Linked DNA regions of Cupriavidus necator. The protein of the gene in region 1 interacts with the protein of each later gene in a pairwise test. Links are inferred from orthologs where the notes say so. Each region holds a gene or a part of one and is shown on either strand. Other genes may lie near its edges.

Region 1 (15,996 bases):
CCCGGGCCTGGTCGAGCCGGCCATGAAGGAATTCGTGGCAGTGCTGGGCGACAAGCCCAACCAGTTCGGCAAGCAACGCCCCGACGTGCAAGTGAAGGGCGCCGACCTGCTCGACTTCAAGCCGGAAACGCCGATCACCGAGCATGGCCTGCGCATGAACATCAACGTCGGCATCCACTACCTGGGCGCCTGGCTGGATGGCAACGGCTGCGTGCCGATCCACAACCTGATGGAAGATGCTGCTACTGCCGAGATCTCGCGCTCGCAGGTGTGGCAGTGGATCCGCTCGCCGAAGGGCAAGCTGGAAGACGGCACCAAGGTGACGGCCGAGCTGGTGCGCAAGCTGATTCCGGAAGAGCTGGCGAAGGTGAAGGCACTGGTGGGTGGCGATACCAAGACCTATGACCGGGCTGCCGAGATTTTTGAGCAGATGTCTACGTCGGAGGATTTTGCTGAGTTTCTGACGCTGCCGCTGTATGAGGAAGTTTAAGCGGGTAGGGTGCTAGCAGGATGAAAAAACCGCAGCTTTGGCTGCGGTTTTTTCTTTTGGGATGCCGATCGAGTGTCCACTCAACTGTTGGAGTCGTTCAGGAAGGCGGTCACTCACTGGCACAGCCTCCAAATGTGCGCAGAACGTAAGCCTTCTGCGTCGAAGCCGCCAACTTACGGGCGCTGGATGACGGGGGCCACACGCATCGCTTGCGCACTACAATGCTCCTGTACAGGCGGCGTCCTGAGGGAGTCTCCAGATGACCGACAGCAGCGTGAAATCCAATCTTCGCAATACGTGGGAGTCGGCAGCACCCGGCTGGGCGAAGTGGGAGCATGTGTTTGCCACCAATCTTTCGGGCGCCACGGACACGCTCATCGATATGGCCGGTATCCGGCCGGGCATGCGCGTTCTCGATCTGGCCTGCGGTGCCGGCAGCCAGAGCATCCAGGCAGCGATGCGTGTGGGTGCCGGCGGCGAAGTGGTCGCCAGTGATATATCGGGCACCATGCTGGAGCATGTCCGCCGAAATGCCGCTCGTGCCGGTCTTCAGAATATCGAAACGCTGGAATGCGCAGTAGACGAATTGGACGAGACACTGGCGCCGTTCGACGCGGCGATGTGTCGATTGGGATTGATGCTTTTCCCGTCACCTGGTGAGGCATTGGAATCTGTCCGACGCGTACTCAAGCCTGGCGCGCGTTTCGCGGCGCTAGTCTTCACGACGCCGGCCAACAATCCCTTTATGGCCCAGCCGATGGCGATCCTTCTACGCCACGCGGGCAAGTCTCCGCCCGCCCCCGGACAACCTGGAATCTTCGCACTGGGAGGCGATGGCGTGATGGAACGCCTGATGAACGACAGCGGTCTTGGCGATGTGAAAACACAGCATGTTCGAGCGCAGCTCGTCTTGCCGAGCGCGTCCGATGCTCTGCAACTGATGCAGGAAGCCGCCGGGGCATACCGGGCTGTGGTAGCGGACCTCGACGTCGCGGCGAGATTGAGGGCCTGGAACGAGGTTTATGAATGCCTTAAGCAGTTCGACGTCGGTGAAGGCTTCAAGACCGAGCTTGAACTCATCATCGGATCAGGCGCCAAGCCAGGATAGTTTTCGCCCGTTGGAGACTGAGGGTCGCCTACGGGCTTAATCGCGTCGCCTCATGCGCGACACGGTACGACCGGAACGGGACCGCAACGGCGCCGTTCCCGGTCCCGCCGGACGGAGCGTGGTTGCGGCGCAGGCTATGGCATAGCCTGGAAGAATGAAAGCGTCCGGGCATTGGCCCGTTCGGCGGCGTCGGCGACATAGTGGACGCCCTGGTTTCGCGCGAAGGCGTGCATGCAGCCGGGATACGTGTATATCTCGACATTGGGCTTGTCCGACAGCGCCGCGACGATCCGCGCCCGCGCTTCCGGCGGCACGAATTCATCTTCCTCGGCGATATGCATCAGCAGCGGCGTGGTGAACGTCGCGGCCTCGCCGAGATGCTTGTCGATGCCGACGCCGTAGTAGGAGACAGCCGCTTCGGCATTGGTGCGGACTGCGGTCAGGAATGCCAGCAGTCCGCCAAGGCAGTAGCCGACCGTGCCCACGCCGCTGGTAATGCCGTCCAGCCGCCGCGTGAACTGGATGGTCGCATCCAGGTCGCCCACGCCCGCATCGACATCGAAGGCCTGGTAGAGCGCCAGGGCCTTCTGCCATTCCGCATCGCTCTTGTCGGTGAGTTCGACGTTCGGCTGCTGGCGCCAGTAGAGATCCGGGCAGATGGCGGTGAAACCGTGTTGCGCGAAATGATCGCAGGTGGCACGCATGTCGTCGTTGATGCCGAAGATCTCCTGGATCACCACAATGGCCTTGCCGTTGGCCGCTGATGTCGGCCTGGCAAGGTAGGCCCGGAAGTTGCCGTCCGCTACGTCGATCGATGTGTACTCGCCCATGATGCCTCCTGTTATGCGGGGGTTTTGCCCATGCGGGCAGCCGTCAATGTAGCGCAATTCCCCGTCAGCGCGCGCCCAGCGCGGAGAGCAATGCGGCGGTGGTCAGGATGGCATGCGCGAACGTGGGCCCGTTGATCTCATGCGCGGCATGCAAGGCTTCCGGCGAGAATGCCGCGGTCGCGTCCCGCACCAGGGTCACATGGTAGCCAAGTTCCGCCGCGAACCGCCCCGTGGCTTCGATGCAGGTGTTCGCCAGCAAGCCCACCAGGACGACCTGCCGGATGCCGTGCTGCTTGAGCTGGAAATCCAGGTCCGTGTTGGCGAAGCCGCTGCCGCCCCAGTGCTCATGGACAATCACGTCGCCGGCCATGGGGCGGAAATCAGGATGCCAGTCTCCGCCCCAGGTGCCTTCGGCAAAGACCTGCGCGCGGCTGGCACCGAGCTGGTAGGGGCTGGCGTGCTGCCAGCCGAGATGCTCGTCCGGGCGGGCGCGATGGTGCGGCACGTAGAACACCTGTATGCCGCGCGAACGCGCCGCGCTGGTCACCGCACGCAGATTTGCCAGCGTCCCGAGTTTGTCCGCCACCGGCTTGGCCAGGCCGTTCAGCTTGCCGCCTTCGCTCAGGAAATCGTTGTACGGATCCACCAGCAGAAGCCCGGTGGACTCGCTGGTGTAGGCGGGGCCTGTCATGATCGTCCTCCCTGGCACTGGCAATCGTGCCTCTGCGACACTGGTCAGCGTTGCACGAACGCCAGCAGATCGTTGTTGATGAGATCCGGATGGGTCGTGCACATGCCATGCGCCAGGCCCTTGTAGACCTTCAGGGTGCCGTTGCGCAGCAGCTCCGCGCTCAACGGGGCCGAGGCCCCGATGGGCACGATCTGGTCGTCGTCGCCGTGCATGACCAGCACCGGCACGTCGATTGCCTTCAGGTCTTCGGTGAAGTCGGTTTCCGAGAACGCCTTGATGCAATCGTATTGGGCCTTGACCCCGCCCATCATGCCCTGTCGCCACCAGTTGTCCTTCACGCCTTCCGAGACCTTGGCGCCGTCGCGGTTGTAGCCATAGAAGGGCACCGGCACTTCCTTGTAGAACTGGGCGCGGTCGGTGGCTACCCGCTCGCGAAAGCCGTCAAACACCTCCACCGGCAAGCCCCCCGGATTGGCGTCCGTCTTGACCATGATCGGCGGTACGGCACCGATCAGGACCGCCTTGGCCACGCGCCCGGCGCCATGCTTCGCGACATAGCGTGCCACTTCACCTCCGCCAGTCGAGTGGCCGACATGGACAGCGTCCTTCAGGTCGAGGTGCGCAACGAGCGCGGCCACGTCGGCGGCGTAGGTGTCCATCTCATTGCCGATGGCGGTCTGGGTGGAGCGGCCGTGGCCGCGGCGATCGTGCGCAATGACCCGGAACCCCCTGGCCAGGAAGAAATGAAGCTGGGCATCCCAGTCGTCGGCGGTCAGGGGCCAGCCGTGATGAAAGACGATTGGTTGCCCCGCGCCCCAGTCCTTGAAGTAGATCTCGGTCCCGTCCCTGGTTGTAATCGTTCCCATGGCTTGCTCCGTCTGAAGGGGATTGGAAAGCCCGCGGCGGCTCGAGGACCCGATGTGTGCGATCGTCGCCAGCCTGTGCGCTGGCGGCATGGCAGCCTGCTTCACGGTCGGCAACCATCGCGGTGACGGCCATTATTCTCCTGGACTCTGGCCAGACGCTACGTAAAATCGGCAAATCGGATGGTGCCTGCCGAGCCTGCGCCAGGTGTCAGCCATCCCGCCGCAGGGCACTCCAATTCACTTGAGCGCAAGAGGGTGACGATGACCAACGCCAGCTATGCGGAGTTTGATGAATTCGAAGCGTCACTGTATGGCGTAAACGGCCGGTACATGCTGCGCTCGGCGCAGCGACGGGACTGGCGCCTGCGTGTGCTCGAGCTGAATGGCGTTGCCTTGATGGCCGGACAGGAAGGCGCCGCGACGATCTACAGTGGTGCAGGCATGCCGGGATGCTTCAACCTGTTCCTGCCGCTGAGCGGACATGAATGCACGGTGGTCGACGGGCGCCGGTTCGACCGCCATGCAATCGGCTGGATGGCGCCGGACCGCATGTTCCATATCGACGCCAGCCGCCCGGCAAGCTGGATGACAATCTCCATGCCATGCGAGCTCGTCTGCCGGTGGATGGCGACATACGCAGACAATGCCGACTTGTCATTGCTCGCCCGCAATCTTGTCCTGACCGGCGGTCCAAGCTTGGGCGCCCTGCTTGCGCTGACCCAGCGCCTGCTCTTCATCGATGATCGCCAGCCTGCCCAACTGCATCACCCGGCTGGCGAGCAGACCGCACGCAGCGAACTCCTCCGGCTCGCGTTCAACACCCTGCTGCCGCTAGCCGCGCGTAGCACCGACACTGCCAGGCACCAGAATCACCGGCGCATCCTGAGCCAGGCCATGGACTTGCTGGCAGCGGCGCGGCACACGCCCATCCTGCTTGAAGATCTGTGCGCAGCTACCAGTGCCTCGGAACGTACCATTCGCAACGTGTTCAACCGGTACGTCGGCATCAGCCCCCACCGGTACCTGGTGCTCCACCGCTTGCACCACGCGCGCCAGGCGCTGAAGCATGCCAAGGCAGGCGAGACGGTCACGAGCATCTGTATGCGCTTCGGGGTCTGGGACATCGGCCGGTTCGCCATGCAGTACCGCCGGCTGTTCGGCGTGCTGCCCAGCCAGACGCTGCGCGCGTCGCATCTCGGCATGCAGGCGCCACACTAGGCCGATGCCCGGCCTGGGTGCCTACTCGAAGAACATCTCGAAGACCTGCGTGCGCAAAACCACTGGATGGCCGCATCGCGGTGGTAGCCCGATCCCATTTTTATTGACCGACTCTGGCCGGTTTCTGACGATCATCCCATCCGTGCCCGGCCTGCCTCCGGCAACTGAAAGAGCGTTTCACATTGTGGAATTTGCTCCGGCTTTCCCCCGGCGCTATCTTTCGTTCCTTGAAAATGCTTTCCACATTGCGGAATTTAGTGTTTATCTCATTGAAAAATAAGGAAAAATCAACTCTTATGTCTTATATAAGACTTTGCCGCGACGCATCAAGAACGCCCTACAATGAACCCACGCTGCTCGCCTCGACATCCGCCAGCACACTCAACTATTTTTTTCAAACGCGCTTTCTTCTTAGGAAATTCCCATGGCCCAGTATCAAGACGACATCAAGGCAGTTGCCGGTTTGAAAGAGAACCACGGCAGCGCGTGGAATGCCATCAATCCCGAGTATGCCGCCCGCATGCGTGCCCAGAACAAGTTCAAGACTGGCCTGGACATCGCCAAGTACACTGCCAAGATCATGCGCGCCGACATGGCCGCCTACGATGCCGACTCGTCGAAGTACACCCAGTCGCTGGGCTGCTGGCACGGCTTCATCGGGCAGCAGAAGATGATCTCCATCAAGAAGCACTTCAACAGCACCGAGCGTCGCTACCTTTACCTGTCCGGCTGGATGGTGGCCGCGCTGCGCTCTGAGTTCGGCCCGCTGCCGGACCAGTCGATGCACGAAAAAACCTCCGTCAGCGCGCTGATCCGCGAGCTGTACACCTTCCTGCGCCAGGCCGACGCCCGTGAGCTGGGCGGCCTGTTCCGCGAGCTGGACGCTGCCCAGGGCCCTGCCAAGGCCGCCATCCAGGCGAAGATCGACAACCACGTCACCCACGTCGTGCCCATCATCGCGGACATCGACGCGGGTTTCGGCAACGCCGAAGCAACGTACCTGCTGGCCAAGCAGTTCATCGAAGCGGGCGCATGCTGCATCCAGATCGAAAACCAGGTGTCCGACGAGAAGCAGTGCGGCCACCAGGATGGCAAGGTCACCGTGCCGCATGAGGACTTCCTGGCCAAGATCCGCGCCATCCGCTACGCCTTCCTGGAACTGGGCGTGGACGACGGCATCATCGTGGCCCGTACTGATTCGCTGGGTGCCGGCCTGACCAAGCAGATCGCCGTGACCAACACGCCGGGCGACCTGGGCGACCAGTACAATTCCTTCCTCGATTGCGAGGAGTTGTCGGCCGACCAACTGGGCAATGGTGACGTCATCATCAAGCGCGACGGCAAGCTGCTGCGTCCCAAGCGCCTGCCCAGCAACCTGTTCCAGTTCCGCGCCGGCACGGGCGAAGCGCGTTGCGTACTGGATTGCGTCACCGCACTGCAAAACGGCGCTGACCTGCTGTGGATCGAAACCGAAAAGCCGCATATCGCCCAGATCGGCGGCATGGTCAGCGAGATTCGCAAGGTCATCCCGAACGCCAAGCTGGTGTACAACAACAGCCCGTCGTTCAACTGGACCCTGAACTTCCGCCAGCAGGCGTATGACGCGATGAAGGCCGCGGGCAAGGATGTGTCGGCATATGACCGCGCCCAGCTGATGAGCGTGGAATACGATCAGACCGAACTGGCGAAGCTCGCCGACGAAAAGATCCGGACCTTCCAGGCCGACGCGTCGCGCGAAGCAGGTATCTTCCACCACCTGATTACGCTGCCGACCTACCACACCGCCGCGCTGTCGACCGACAACCTGGCCAAGGAATACTTCGGCGACCAGGGCATGCTGGGTTATGTGGCTGGCGTGCAGCGTAAGGAAATCCGTCAGGGCATCGCCTGCGTCAAGCACCAGAACATGTCCGGCTCGGACATCGGCGACGACCACAAGGAGTATTTCAGCGGCGAAGCGGCCCTGAAAGCGGCGGGTAAAGACAACACCATGAACCAGTTCTGATACCAGTAATACCCCAAGCAAAACGCCAACCGATACGGGTTGGCGTTTTTTTGTCCGGCGAGATCGCTCGCGGGGTTCTCATCAAACATATTCTTGTGCGCTTCCATGCAGAAGCTGTACGTGTGGCTTGAAATCAGCGTGCTGGGTTGAGACGCGGATGCGTCTCCTCTCCCCAGTGATACAGTACAAGGCCAGACAGTCCCATCGCGATGGCGACGAACCAGAATGCACTCTCGACGCGGCCACCGAGCGCTGCAGCTGCGCCCAGGCAGAGCGCGCCGATGCCATACCCGAGGTCGCGCCAGAAGCGGTAGATGCCAATGGCAGACGCCCGCCAACTGGGGTGTGCGATGTCGGCTACCGCAGCGCTCAGATTGGGGTACAACATCGCCATGCCCAGCCCGGTCACGGCGGCCGAGGTGCTCCACCAAACCGAGCCGCTGCCTAGCGGCAGCAGGGCCACGCCAGCGCCACACACCCACATACCCCCGACATTGAGGCGCTGACGGCCGACCTTGTCCGAGAATCTACCGGTGAATAGCTGGGCACCGCCCCAGGTAAAGCCGTAGACACCCACTATCCAGCCAATGCCGGGCAGGCTCACTCCCTGCTGGTGCAGGTAGATGGGAAACAAGGCCCAAACCAGCGCGTCAACGAACTTCTCCACTAGCCCGGCCTGGCAGAGCGCGGCCATTCGACGGTCGCGCCAACTCATCAGGACGAACATCTCGCTGCTCGATGGTTGCTCGCTTACGCCCGGCGGGTAGCGTGGGTGAAGCACTGTCGCGGATGTGCCGGCGGTGTGGCGTTTGACCTCAGCCCGGGCCCAGGGCAGCGTCTCCATCACCACCAGCCAGGCGAGCAATGTCGCCAGCCCAATGACGACAGCGCCGAACCACAGCAATCCTTCGCGCGGACCCGAGATGGAAGCCGCATAGCCCGTGACCACTCCTGCCACGGCGACACCCACGTAGCCAGAGAATTCGTTCAGCCCGATAACCAGGCCGCGCTGGTCGGCTCGCGTAATGTCGAGCTTGGCCGTCTGGGTCATTGACCAGGTCAGGCCCTGATTCACACCGAGCAAGGTAGTTGCCAGGACAATCCAGTTCCACGATGGCGCGAAATAGATAAGCAGCGGAATCGGTAGCGCTACAAGCCATCCGATGAGCAGCACTCGTTTGCGGCCGATGTGCTCCGCCAGGCGACCCGCAACGAAGTTCATAGCACCCTTGACGAAGCCGAATGCCACGACGAAGGCCACCAGTAGCATGAACGACCCACGTGGCACGCCGAACTCGGTCTCGGCGAGCGCCGGTACAACGTTGCGCATCATGCCAATGGTCATGCCTACGAACAGCACCTGCAGCAGTTGCTGCAGAATCTGGCCAAGATTGGCACGTATGCCGAAGTCAATCGAGAGCGGCTTCAATCGCGCGCACCTTCGGGCTTAATGCCACGCAGATTGACCTCTATGATGCGAGCCATGTTCTCCGGTTGCTGCGGGATGTCGGCAACCACCGCATCGACAAAGGCATCGCGCGACATTGCGAGCATCGGGTTGAAGCGTTTCTCGAACCCGATGGTCGATGCAGGCTTGCCAGAAAGGCCTGCGCCGCAGGCGCTGCCGGCTTGATGTCCAGGATAAATCTCAAGCTCGGCAGGGAGATTCAACAGCTTGCGATGCAAGCTATCGTGCAGTCGGGCGGCCATTTCGCGTTCTCTCCCGGCCAGGTCCGGCCGGCCGGCACATCCAAAGAAATAGGAAAAGGCGGCGTTTTCAGTGGGACGTTGGCGGAAGAACATGACGGTTTCCTGTGTCTGGACACTGGCGCCTAGTCGGCCCGCGCTTTCCGTGCCATGACATCCGTCTCCTTGCCCTATGCCTCGATGGGCAGCCCGTGAGCGCGCCACTCGGCCACGCCATCAGTCAGGTGGAAGGCGCGATAGCCCTTCTTGCGCAGGAACTCGACAGCGTCCTTGGCCATCAGGCAGAAGGGGCCGCGGCAGTACGCGACAACGGGCATGTCTTTGGGCAGCTCGGCAAGCCGCTTCCTGAGTTCGTCGAGTGGCAGGGAGCGAGCATGCGGCAAGTGGGCCGTGGCGAACTCCTCTGCTGGGCGCACATCGAGAACCAGCACTTCTCCGGCCCTGGCCTTCTTCAAGATGGCAGCACGGTCGAATCCTTCGAGGTCGTCGCCATGCCCGATGATTGACGCCAGGGCCACCTGCAATTCCACTAGCCGCTCCTCGGCCGCTGAACGAAGCGTTACCCAGAGGTCGGCCACGCTGGTGCTGGCCAGGCGGTACTGGACGTACTTCCCATCCTTGCGGGTCTCGACGAGACGAGCCTGGCGCAGCTCCTTGAGATGAGCGCTGGCGAGCTTCACGCTGATTTCTGCCTGGGCGGCCAGAACCTCGACGGTTTTCTCACCCTGGCACATAAGCTCGATAAGCTCCAGACGTTTCGGGCTGGCTACGGCTTTCCCGATGCGCGCGACCTGCTCGTACAGGTGGTTCTTTAACGTTCTCATTTTTTCATTCTATGGAACGTTAGAATGAATGGCAAGCTCTGTGTGGAAGGAGCCTCTCTCTGGGAGGCTGTTTGACAGCGGTTGCCAGCGGTAGCTTCATGCCTCAGTCAGACCAGCACGTGACGTGTCTCTAGAAAGAAGCGCTGAATCTCTTGTTCAATCTCCGGATCGATCATTCTGACCGGCCGGTTTCCGTTCGGGCAGGCAAGCCTTGGGGTCGTTCCAAACAAGCGACAAATCAACGGGCGCTCCGAATACACGCTGCATCCCTTGGTATCAAGGTGAGGGCAACTCAGGTTTGCCAGCGCCGTTTCGTGCTCGGCATCGCTTTTGACGGGAAGCCTCGACATTTCCTCCGTTGAGGTTGTCACAGGACCACAACAGTCATGACATCCAGGGGTGCACTCAAATGTGGGAATTCGTGAGCGAAGAAATCTGATCTTTTGACTATTCATTGGTGCGGTTATCAGAAAGTCGGTCAGGAGCTGGCCGAGGTAGGATGCGCGCTACATTCAACCCAACTGTGCGCCGCGATCTAGTTCAACTAACGTGCCCCCGGCGGTAGTCTGAGGAATTCCGACGCCTCTTGCATAGCGCTCTCGGCCAGCTCACGGGCTTCCTCGCCGCCGCCGGGCGTCATCAGGCCGGCCAGTGCTGCATAGAGCAAGTGGATCAGGTCCACGGCACGGTGATACTGTTCGTCGCTCATCTCTTTCCCTCTACGAGGCCATCGAGCCGTGTCGTCAGCTCAGGCCGGGACCTTGCTGTGGGACTGGCCGATGGCCGCGCCTGATCGGGCCGCCGTTTCATGTGCCTCCCCGCCCAGACAGATGCTGCACAAGCCAGATCATTGCCGACACCGCTGCACCGGCCCAGAGCGTCACGATCACCAGCGCCGCAACGTGGCTGACGGGGCGGTGGGCGGATGCCGCGGCCGCCGCGCGATGCTGGCGCATTACCGCGACCGGAATCCACCGTATTGCCAGCAACAAGCCCAGCGGCACCACCACCACGTCATCCAGATAGCCGAGCACCGGAATGAAATCGGGAAACAGGTCAATGGGCGACAAGGCATAGGCGGCGACCGGCAAGGCCAGTGCTTTCGCATACCATGGCGTGCGGGGATCTTGCGCGGCCAGCCACACGGCGTGCACATCTTCCTTGACTGCGCGAGCCCAACGCCGGGAACGTGCGATCAAATGAGCCAGAAGATCCCGGCGCCACAAATGCAGACGCACATCGTCCAGCACCGGAACCGCAGCGAGGGCAAGCAACAGGGTTGCCAGCGCAAGTGTGGCGCTGAACCCGACGTGCTTGAACCCCAGGGCGCCAATGACGCCGCCGGCAAAGAACAATACGACGAGTGTGATGAGTACCTGCAGCTTATGCCGATTGGCGAGCACCGGCGGCTTGCTCGAATCGGCCCTGGACAGGTTCCAATAGAACAGCTTGCCCAGTTCGATACCGATGTCGGTGACCATGCCGGTCACGTGCGTGGTGCGGATCTCGGCATTCGACAGCTTGGTGACCATGGCATTTTGCAAGCCCATGATGAAACAGAGCACCATGACTGTTGCCGGCACGAACAACCATTCGTGGTGTTCGAGATTGCTGCCTAGCAGGCCAAAACACACCAACAACAAGGCTTCCAGCATGAGCGGCAATGCGTATTCGCTATGCAGTCGCTCGCGCCGGGCCCAGTTGATCAGTACCGCTGAGCAGGCGGCGCCCGCCAGGAACGACAGCAAGGCCCCAAGGCCGTCCAACATCAGCCAGAAACTGCCAAGCGCCAGGTTGTCGGCCATGGCGGACACAACGCCCGACATGTGCGAGGTGTACTGCTGCACGGCCAGGAAGCCGCCTGCGTTGGTTGCTCCGGCCACAAACGCCAGGTAGCAGGCCAGTTGCCGATTGCTGCCGGGACTGCGCTCCTTCCCAGTCAGCTTGCGCAAGTACAGGATAGGCATGGTTGCGTTGGTAAGGAGGCTTGCGCGGGGGAGGGCGGTGTCAATACCGGAGCTGCGGTCTTGCCAGCTTCGACCAGGCCGCACGATCCGACGCAAGGCGCTCGCCGCGTTTCAGGCGGCGAGCGGCCGCGGTCAGGCTTAGCGAATGCGCGGTTTCCAGGATGCGCGCTCGTGCAATCAGCGCGTCCAGGGAGGGCAGCTTGTGCGCCCCCTTCCAGGCAAACAGCGTGTAGTTGGAACTGTCTTCGGAAAGAGAAATCGACATCGACTGGCCGAACGCGGTGCTGACTTCCTCCAGGTAAAGCGGGATATCGGGATCGCTTTCGAGAAAATTCGCGACCAGCACGCCGGTATCGGCCAGGCGGGCATGACAGGCGGCATAGAAGTCTGCCGTCCCCAGCTGCACCGGCATGCCATCGGCCAGAAACCCGTCCACCAGGATCACGTCCGGTCGCGCATCCTGGTTCGCAACATAGTCGGCGCCATCTGCGCAAACCACCTCAAGTCGTTCGTCGTCCGGCGGGATCTGGAATTGCTCGCGCAGGGCGATGACCGCCGGATTAATTTCAATTGCCACGATCTTGGTGTTGGGCAGATGCCGGTAGCAGTACTTGGCAAGCGAACCGCCACCCAGGCCGATCATTGAGATCCTGGCCGGGACTGGGTGCAACAACAGGAATCCCATCATCGTCCGGGTATAGCCCAGCACGAGCTTGTCGGGATCCTTGCGCGACATGAAGCTCTGGGTCGCGAGCGCGTCGAAATGCAGGGACAGGGCGTGCTGGGTTTCCAACACCTTGGGCGTACCGTCGTGGCTCGCCTCGGCAAGGAACTTCAGGTAGGCGTCGAACGAGGTGCGGTCGGCATGCATAGCTCAGGATTCCATCAAAGCGCCTTGGGAAGCGCCTCTCCCCGCAACAATGCCGCGATGGTGACGACAGCGGCGGCTTCGTCCGCTCCGTCCGCCTGGATGCGGATGTGCGTTCCCACCCGGGCGGACAGGCGCATGACCTCCATCACGCGCTTGGCGTTTGCAACCCAGGGGCCACTGGTAAGCAGGATCTCGCACTCAAATTGATTGGCCGTGAAAGCCAGCCGTGCGGAATTCCGCCCTTGAAATGCATTCCCGGCAGTTACCGCTATCGTCACTTCTACCACTGCGCCCCTCATCAAAAAGTTGTGCCCCCTGAAGACTCGTTTGCGCGGGACCGCGCGCCCTGCCAGCATCTACTAAGACATGCCGGCGCATCTTGGAGATGTATACTATTATAATTCCATTATTATATGATGACATTGTTAGACGCATGGAATCCAAGACTGCCCGCCTGACCGTATTGATCGATCCGGAGAAGAAAAAGGCCTTTGAGGCGCTCTGCGCCGCCCAGGACCAGACGCCATCCCAAGTCGTTCGCCAGATGATTCGCGACTATTTGCAGCAGTACGAGGTGGACTACGCCACCCGGCCGACGCTTGGAGCGCCAAGGTCAGTGGCGAAGGAACGCGGGTGATGCAGGAAGGGGCCAGCCGGTGCCCACGCTCAGGTGCACACCTCAGGTGCACACCGCTGTTGCCAGGGCCGGATCACTAGCGTCTTGTGGCACCGGTCTGCCGGACGGCGCTTAGTATTGCGCGCAGGATCTCTATCGGCGGCGGTGGACAGCCCGGCACCGTTATGTCTACCGGGATGACATTGGCGACGCGGCCGCAGCTCGCATAGCTCTCCCCGAAGATCCCGCCAGTACAGCCACAGTCGCCTATCGCCACCACCAGTTTCGGCTCCGGGGTTGCCGCATAGGTGCGCAGCAGGGCCTCTTCCATATGACGCGAAACGGGTCCCGTCACCAGGAGCATGTCGGCATGGCGCGGGCTTGCGACGAACTTGATGCCCAGGCCTTCGATGTTGTAGTAAGGATTGCCGAGTGCGTGGATTTCCAGTTCGCAGCCATTGCAGGAGCCTGCGTCGACCTGCCGGATCGTCAGCGCCTGCCCGAGAATGTCGAGCAGCTCCCGGTGGATGCGCTGGATGGAGGCGGCCTCGTCCGCCGCGCCGCGCGGAGCAGGCTCAGTAACGATGCCGGTATGTGCGATCTGCCTGAGGATTTTCCACATCAGAGATCGTGCCCCGAATAGCTGAGGTTGAAGGATTTGTTGATCAGCGGAAAGTCCGGCACGATGTTCCCGATGATGGCATGCTCCAGCACCGGCCAGTTCTGCCACGACGGGTCGTGGCAATGGCAGCGCAGAATGCGGCTGTCATCGGCAAGGTCGAGCGCGACCAGGACTTCGCCACGCCAGCCCTCCACCCATCCGACCCCGATGGCGGCGCCGGCGGGCGCTTGCGGAACGATTCGCGTGGCACCCTCCGGCAGGCCTGCACAGATGGCACGGATCAGTCGCAGCGACTCCAGCACCTCATCGAAGCGCACCGCCACCCGGGCGGCGACATCGCCGCCGCGGTGCGTGGCCATCTTCACGGCGACGCTATCGTAGGGCCGCCAGGCATGGTCGCAGCGCAGGTCCGCGGCGCAACCGCTGGCACGTCCGGCCAGGCCGGTAAGCCCAAGCCGGGCGGCAAGCTGCGGCGTGACGCAGCCTGCTCCAAGAAATCGGTCCTGCAGGCCCGCATGTTCGTCGTACACCGCACGCAGCACGCGTACTTCCCGCTCGATGTGACCGCACTGCTGTTCCAGGCGCTCAGCCATGGCTGGTGCCAGGTCTTGCGCAACGCCGCCCGGTACCACGGCGTCCATCATCAGCCGGTGACCGAAAGCCTCTGCGGACAACCGCTGCCAGTCTTCGCGCAGGCGCGAGAATTGCGCCAGGCCGAAGGCCAGCCCCGCGTCATTGCCCAGCGCCCCCAGGTCACCCAGGTGATTGGCCACCCGCTCACGCTCGAGCATCAGGGCGCGCAGCCAGTCCGCCCGCGGTGGAGGCGCGCAGCGCCAGGCGGACTCCAGCGCCATGCAATAGGCCCAGGCATAGGCCACGGTGGAATCGCCCGAGACCCGGCCGGCCAACCGGTAGCCCTCGGGCGGCGCCAGTTCGGTGAAACGCCGCTCGATGCCCTTGTGGGTGTAGCCCAGGTGTTCCTCCAGCCGCAGCACCTTCTCGCCGACCACCGAAAAGCGGAAGTGGCCGGGTTCGATGATGCCGGCATGCACCGGCCCGACCGCGATCTCGTGCACGCCGTCGCCCTCCACGCGCACGAAAGGATAGTTGGCAGGCAATATGCCGCCGGTGGCCGCACCCGCCGGCGCGCCGCCTTGCAGCGGCCGCGCCCCTGCCGGCCACAGGCCGTGGTCCAGCCAGGGCCGGCCATCGCGGCTGTCCTGCACGGGGATACCCACCAGGTCGGTCATGGCACGTTGCATCCGGCCCGCGCATGGGAATACGCCGGCCAGGTCCGGCACGGCGGGCGCGACGCCATCCAGTCGCAGTTCGAGCCACATCAGCCCCCGCGCCGCGGCGTATGTGACGCATGCCGTCAACGTGCCGCCGATGGCACTCCGATCAACGCCCCACAGCGCAACGAGGCGCCCGCCAGCGTCCGCCACCGCGCGGGCCGTGACCGACCAGCCGTCTGGATCGACCCGGCCATGCCAGACTGGCAGCGGCGCGGGCAACCGCTCCAGGTTGAGGCCGGGATCGGACAGAGTCATCGGTTCAGCTCCCAAGCATTGCGGCTGCCTGCCGGTACCAGGTGTCGAGATAGGGCGGAACATAGAGGCCCAGCATCAGCCCCAGGGCGAGGTGCGTGAACACCGGGACCAGCGCTGGCGGATGCGCCAGCGGCATGAGCGTGGTGTCGCCGAAGACCATCGGCTGCACCCGGCTGAACACCGCGGCGAACGCCAGCCCAAGTGCCAACAGCAGGAAGGGCGTGGCCCACGGCTGTTCGCGCATGGCGGTGGTGACGATCAGGAACTCGCTGGCAAAGACCCCGAACGGGGGCATGCCCAGGATGGCGAGCACTCCTACCATCAGGCCCCAGCCGACCGTGGGACTGACACGGATCAACCCGCGAATATCGTCCATGACTTGCGTGCCCGCCTTCTGCGCGGCGTGGCCGACGGCGAAGAAGATCGCTGACTTGACCAGCGAATGCACCGTCATGTGCAGCAGGCCGGCATAGCTGGCGATCGGCCCGCCCATGCCGAAGGCGAAGGTCATCATGCCCATGTGCTCGATGGACGAATACGCGAACATGCGCTTGATGTCGCGTTGCCGGATCAGGAAGAAGACAGCCGCGACCACCGATAGCAGGCCGAACCCCATCATCAGGCGGCCGGT
Region 2 (5,015 bases), 3.0 Mb from region 1 along the record:
CGTCGAGCGTTCGCAGAACGGCACGCTGGAGGTCTTCATCAGCCACCGCGGTGCGCAGGAGCAGCTGACCGGCATCGACAAGTCGAGCACGGTCTGGACCCCGCGTCCGGCCGATCCTGAGCTGGAAGCCGAATTCCTGTCGCGCCTGGCCCAGCGCCTGGGCGTGCAGAAGGAACAAGCCGACCGCATGGCCAAGAACCCGGCGGCGGCGGGCAATGCCGCAGCCGCTGCGGGCACGGCCGCCGCTGCTGGCGCTGCTGCTGGTGCCGATGGCGCCGCGCCGGCCAAGTCGTACCTGTCCCAGGTCAACGGCGCTCCGGCGCTGCAGCTGCCCGAACCGTTCGACCGCGCCTGGCGCTCGGTCGGCCTGTCGCTGGACCGCGTGAACTTCACGGTTGAAGACCGCGACCGCGGCCAGGGCCTGTACTACGTGCGCTATGTCGACCCGCGCACCGTTGCCGACAGCCGTGGCTTCTTCTCCAAGCTGTTCACCAAGCCGGAAGATTCCAAGACCGCCAAGAAGTATCGCGTGTCGCTCAAGGGCACGGGCAGCGGCACGCTGGTGACGGTGCTCAACGATGCCGGCCAGCCTGAGAACGGCGAAATCGGCAAGCGCATCCTGTCGCTGATCGACGAGCAACTGCACTGAGCCGGCGCATGACTGCTGGCATGCCAGCCGGCCGTCCTGGCCGGTGTCTGGCGGGGAGGGCGCGGCCATGATGCGCTTCGCCTTCCTCGGCAGCGGCAGCGAGGGCAACTCGCTGCTGATCGAATCCCGCGAAGACACCACCACCACGCGCGTGCTGCTCGACTGCGGCTTCGGCATCCGCGAGACCGCGCGGCGCCTGGAGCGCCTGGGCGTCGCGCCGGACCAGCTCGACGCCGTGCTGGTGACGCACGAGCATGGCGACCACGTCGGCTCGGCCTACGCCTTTGCCGCCCGCCACCGCCTGGCGGTGTATACCAGCCACGGCACCTGGCTGGCGACCTCGCACCTGCGCGGCGCCGATGCGGCCGACGTGCGCGTCTGCGGCGCCGACCATGCCTTTGCCATCGGCGGACTGCAGGTGCTGCCGTACACCGTGCCGCACGATGCGCGCGAGCCGCTGCAGTTCGTCTTGTCGGACGGGCAGGCAAGGCTGGGTGTGTTGACCGATGCAGGCATGGAGACGCCTTACGTGACGGCGCGCCTGGCAGGCGTGGATGCGCTGGTGCTGGAATGCAACCATGACCGCGAGATGCTGCGCAATTCGGTCTATCCGGCTTCGCTGAAGCGGCGCATCGGCGGGGACTTCGGCCACCTGGCCAATGAAGTGGCGGCCAGTATCCTGGCGCAAGTTGCCCATGCCGGCCTGAACCGCGTGGTCGCGGCCCACCTCAGCAAGCAGAACAATACGCGTGAGCTGGCAACGGGGGCGCTGGCAATGGCATTGGGTGCGTTGCCGTCCGAGGTGCTGGTGGCAGACCAGGACGAGGGCCTGGACTGGCAGGCGGTGCGCGCCTGAGGGATGCGTGGATTCGGCAGGGCGCAGTGCGGTAGCAGCGCCCAAATAAAAAAACCGGCCCGAAGGCCGGTTTTTTCATCGGTCAGGAACCGATTACTGCTTGGCAGCCGGAGCCGAAGCGTCAGCAGCCGGAGCCGAAGCGTCAGCAGCCGGAGCAGCAGCAGCCGGAGCGGCCGGGGCTTCAGCAGCGGGAGCCGAAGCTTCAGCGGCCGGAGCGGCAGCAGCCGGAGCAGCCGTGTCAGCGGCCGGAGCGGCAGCTTCTTCCTTCTTGCCGCAAGCGGCGAGAGCAACAGCGGCCAGCAGCGATGCGATCAGGAGAGACTTCTTCATTGTTCGTCCTTTAACTTGTAATAACGGAAAACAGGCGATGAATAATTACCGGTAATTATCGCTCTTGAACTGCAAAATAGAGGCCCTCCCGGGTCCCGATAAATGCAATGGTCCACAGTACTAGCCAGCCAACAATTATATCCGCGTTTTCCCGGCTTGTGTAGCGCCGAAATTTACTGATTCGCAATGTTACGTATTATTACAGCCGCGGGCCCAATTGCAGCCATCCTTCCAGCGTCCAGTGATGGAAAGTTTCCATCAGATCGGGTAGGTCCGCGCAAGCCGCAACATCTTCGCTACTAAGCTGCCGATAATCGGCCAACTTTTTCAGCCATTGCATCAGTTCGGCCGGCGGCTCGTAGGCTTCTCCATTGAGGAAGAAATTCGCGCGGTCGTAAAGCGCAATCGATGCTGATGGCAGTACCACACCATGGCGGGCCGCCAGTGTCGCATAACGGCGCAACGGCATGTCGGGTATCTCTGCAAATTCAACGCCAGGTTTGGGTTCTGACAGATGGCTGCCGAGGAATTCGGACACCATCTGGCTATTCCATTGCAACGCCTTGAGCCGCTCGGCGACTGCCTTGGCCATGCCGGCGGGTAACTGCGCGGGCCGCGTGGCGGCGCGCTCGCCGGCGTCGGCATAACGGCCGCCGAGGTCTTCATTGTCTTCGACCGTTTCAGACAGCCAGGCCAGGAAATGCCCGGCCAGCTCGCGGTAGGCCGGCGCGCGGAAGCCGATCGAGCAGGTCATGCATTCGCCTTCGGCAATGCCATCGTGCGCATATTGCGGCGGCAGGTAGAGCATGTCGCCGGGTTCGAGCACCCATTCCTGTTCCGCGTTGAAGTCGGCGAGGATCTTCAGCGGCATGTCCGGGATCAGCTCAAGGCTGGTCTGCGACGAAATGCGCCAGCGGCGCCGGCCCGAGACTTGCAGCAGGAACACGTCGTAGGAGTCGAAATGCGGGCCCACGCCGCCGCCGTCGGTGGCGTAGCTGATCATCAGGTCGTCCAGGCGCGCGTCCGGCACGAAACGGAAGCGGCCCATCAGTTCCGCCGCGGCGGCGTCATGCAGATTTACCCCTTGCACCAGCAGGGTCCACTGGCGGGCCTTGACGCCGGGCAGGTTTTCGCGCGCAAATGGGCCATGCGCGAGTTTCCAGCGGTTACGGAAGTGCGTCACCAGGCGCGATTCGACGTCATCGCTGTCGGCCAGGTCGAAAAGAGCCTCGCGCGACACAGGCGGCACGATTCCGGGTACTGCCTGTCGAATCAGCAGGGGCTTGCGATGCCAGATATCCCGCATGAATGCAGCAGGCGTCATGCCACCAAGCAGGTCGAGCGGAGTGTCTGGATCGACGGGGCCAGGGGGCAGGGCCTGCGCGTATAATGCGGAATCGTTCATGGAGTCAAGAATTGAAAATCGCTAAGAATACTGTGGTGTCCGTGATGTACAAGCTGTCGGACGCGCAAGGCAATCTGATCGAGGAGTCAGATGAAGCCATGGTTTATTTGCACGGCGGGTATGATGGCACGTTCCCCAAGATCGAGGAAGCGCTCGACGGTCATGACGCGGGCTTCGAGACCCAGTTGCAGCTGGAGCCGGAAGACGCGTTCGGCGACTATGACGCCGATATGGTGAAGGTCGAGCCGCGCAACCGCTTCCCCGAGCCGCTGGAAGTCGGCATGCAGTTCGAAGGCATGCCCGAAGATGGCGACGAAGAGGACTCCGTCATCTATACCGTGACCGACGTGGCCGAGGACAAGGTCGTGCTGGATGGCAACCATCCGCTGGCCGGCATGGCGCTGCGCTTCTGGCTGAAGGTCTCCGAAGTCCGCGAGGCCACCGCCGAGGAAATCGAGCACGGCCACGCCCATGGCGCCTCGGGCGTTGAAGTCGTCGATGAGGACGAGGACGACGACACGCCGCGCACGCTGCACTGATCGCGCTGCACGGTTCGTATTCCGCACCCCAGGAAAAAGCCGGCCGCAGCCGGCTTTTTCGTTGTCGGGCCGGCAAGCGGTCTCAGCGCGGTGCCGGTGCGTCCTTGAGCATGACTGCGAACGGTGAGGCCGCGCCCGGCGTGATCACCAGTTCGGCCCATTGCGAGACCGTGTTGGCGGGCAGTGACACACGCGTGAAGTTCTGCATGACCTTGCCGGCCGCATCGCGCAGCGGCTTGTCGATGCCGAAGCCGTTGTCCGCCCCGTTGGCCCCGTTTCCGCCCGCATGCACCAGCAGCACCTGGCCGCGGAAACGACCGGCCAGCTCGCGCAGCTGGCGCTTGAATTCCAGGTAGCCGTCGCGGGTGCGGTGGCGCATGAAGCCGTCCAGCAGCGTCGGGCGGCCTTTCTTCTCCCAGCCGTTGGCAAAATGCGGGTCGGCGTGGACCACCACCACGATGCCGTTCAGGTCGCGTTGCCGCGCCACCGAGAACGCGCGCGCCAGCCACTGGCGGTTGGCCTCGCGCCGGTCCTCGAACTCGCCGTTGCGCCCGCCTTCGTCGCGGTAGTGGTTGTTGTCACCCGGCAGGTTCATGCCGACGAGCAGGATATCGGCCACCTCCATGCGCATGTTCTCGCGGAAGCTGCGGAACAGCGCCTGGTCCGACTGCCGGTGCAGCGGTCGCGGATGCCGGCCGAGCGTGGCGTCCTCGGGGAAGAACAGCTCACGCAGCCGGTTCAGGCGCTCGACCGCGTCAAAGCCGCCGTTGACCGGCAGCCGGCATTCGGACCAGTCGGTCTCTCCGGGCACGTAGACCAGCGGCAGCGGCGACTGGTCCAGCAATTGCTGGCGGTTGCCCAGCACCGCATCGCTGCACGACTCCGTATCGCCCTTGATGCCGCCGGCATGAATGACCAGGTCCAGCTTGCGCTCGCCGAAGTAGTCGAGCAGTGCCGCCGCGTTGGCCTCCGCGGCCGGCCACTGGGGCAGGTCGGCGATCAGCGCGATGCGCGTCAGCTTTGGCCTGGCCGGTGCCTTGCCGGCGCGGCCCGCGGGCGCGGCCGATGCCATGCCGGCCGTGCAAAGCAGCGGCAGCAGCATGGCAAGCAGGGCACGGCGTGCAGCGTTCATGCGGCGTCGAGCGCCTCGCCTGCCAGTGCCTTGAGCCGGTACAGCGCCTCCAGCGCTGCGCGCGGCGTCAGGGTGTCGGGATCCAGGTTGGCCAGCGCATCGAC

Evidence for each region.
Region 2: the proteins of I6H87_RS14855 (region 1) and I6H87_RS00965 interact in binary tests that used the Escherichia coli proteins (3 or more experiments, as listed by UniProt). The link is inferred for Cupriavidus necator from one-to-one orthologs.

Annotation. Positions count from the first base shown.
Region 1 is NZ_CP066018.1:3,157,115-3,173,110, forward strand. What follows is about bases 13,091-15,996. They hold I6H87_RS14855 (hydrogenase large subunit), read right to left. Parts: upstream 15,366-15,996; coding sequence 13,815-15,365; downstream 13,091-13,814. Other genes in these bases: I6H87_RS14845 (ribbon-helix-helix protein, CopG family), read left to right, coding at 13,091-13,214; I6H87_RS14850 (NADH-quinone oxidoreductase subunit B family protein), read right to left, coding at 13,291-13,815; I6H87_RS14860 (hydrogenase 4 subunit F), read right to left, coding at 15,370-15,996. Outside these bases: aceB (malate synthase A), read left to right, coding at 1-490; I6H87_RS14770 (class I SAM-dependent methyltransferase), read left to right, coding at 750-1,598; I6H87_RS14775 (dienelactone hydrolase family protein), read right to left, coding at 1,733-2,428; I6H87_RS14780 (cysteine hydrolase family protein), read right to left, coding at 2,493-3,119; I6H87_RS14785 (alpha/beta fold hydrolase), read right to left, coding at 3,164-3,985; I6H87_RS14790 (helix-turn-helix domain-containing protein), read left to right, coding at 4,247-5,203; I6H87_RS14795 (hypothetical protein), read left to right, coding at 5,253-5,483; I6H87_RS14800 (isocitrate lyase), read left to right, coding at 5,628-7,208; I6H87_RS14805 (MFS transporter), read right to left, coding at 7,342-8,637; I6H87_RS14810 (MBL fold metallo-hydrolase), read right to left, coding at 8,634-9,011; I6H87_RS14815 (ArsR/SmtB family transcription factor), read right to left, coding at 9,086-9,739; I6H87_RS14820 (YkgJ family cysteine cluster protein), read right to left, coding at 9,847-10,089; I6H87_RS14825 (hypothetical protein), read right to left, coding at 10,284-10,448; I6H87_RS14830 (DUF1275 domain-containing transporter), read right to left, coding at 10,546-11,706; I6H87_RS14835 (fused MFS/spermidine synthase), read right to left, coding at 11,747-12,577; I6H87_RS14840 (HPr family phosphocarrier protein), read right to left, coding at 12,592-12,864; and 2 more genes.
Region 2 is NZ_CP066018.1:201,326-206,340, reverse strand. What follows is about bases 2,302-5,015. They hold I6H87_RS00965 (FKBP-type peptidyl-prolyl cis-trans isomerase), read left to right. Parts: upstream 2,302-3,251; coding sequence 3,252-3,779; downstream 3,780-5,015. Other genes in these bases: mutS (DNA mismatch repair protein MutS), read right to left, coding at 4,908-5,015; I6H87_RS00960 (hypothetical protein), read right to left, coding at 3,862-4,911; I6H87_RS00970 (cupin domain-containing protein), read right to left, coding at 2,302-3,240. Also shown: bamC (NlpB/DapX family lipoprotein), read left to right, coding at 1-649; I6H87_RS00975 (MBL fold metallo-hydrolase), read left to right, coding at 717-1,505; I6H87_RS34220 (hypothetical protein), read right to left, coding at 1,599-1,835; more of I6H87_RS00970, read right to left, coding at 2,035-2,301. UniProt on the Escherichia coli protein: Folding helper with both chaperone and peptidyl-prolyl cis-trans isomerase (PPIase) activities. Chaperone activity prevents aggregation of unfolded or partially folded proteins and promotes their correct folding.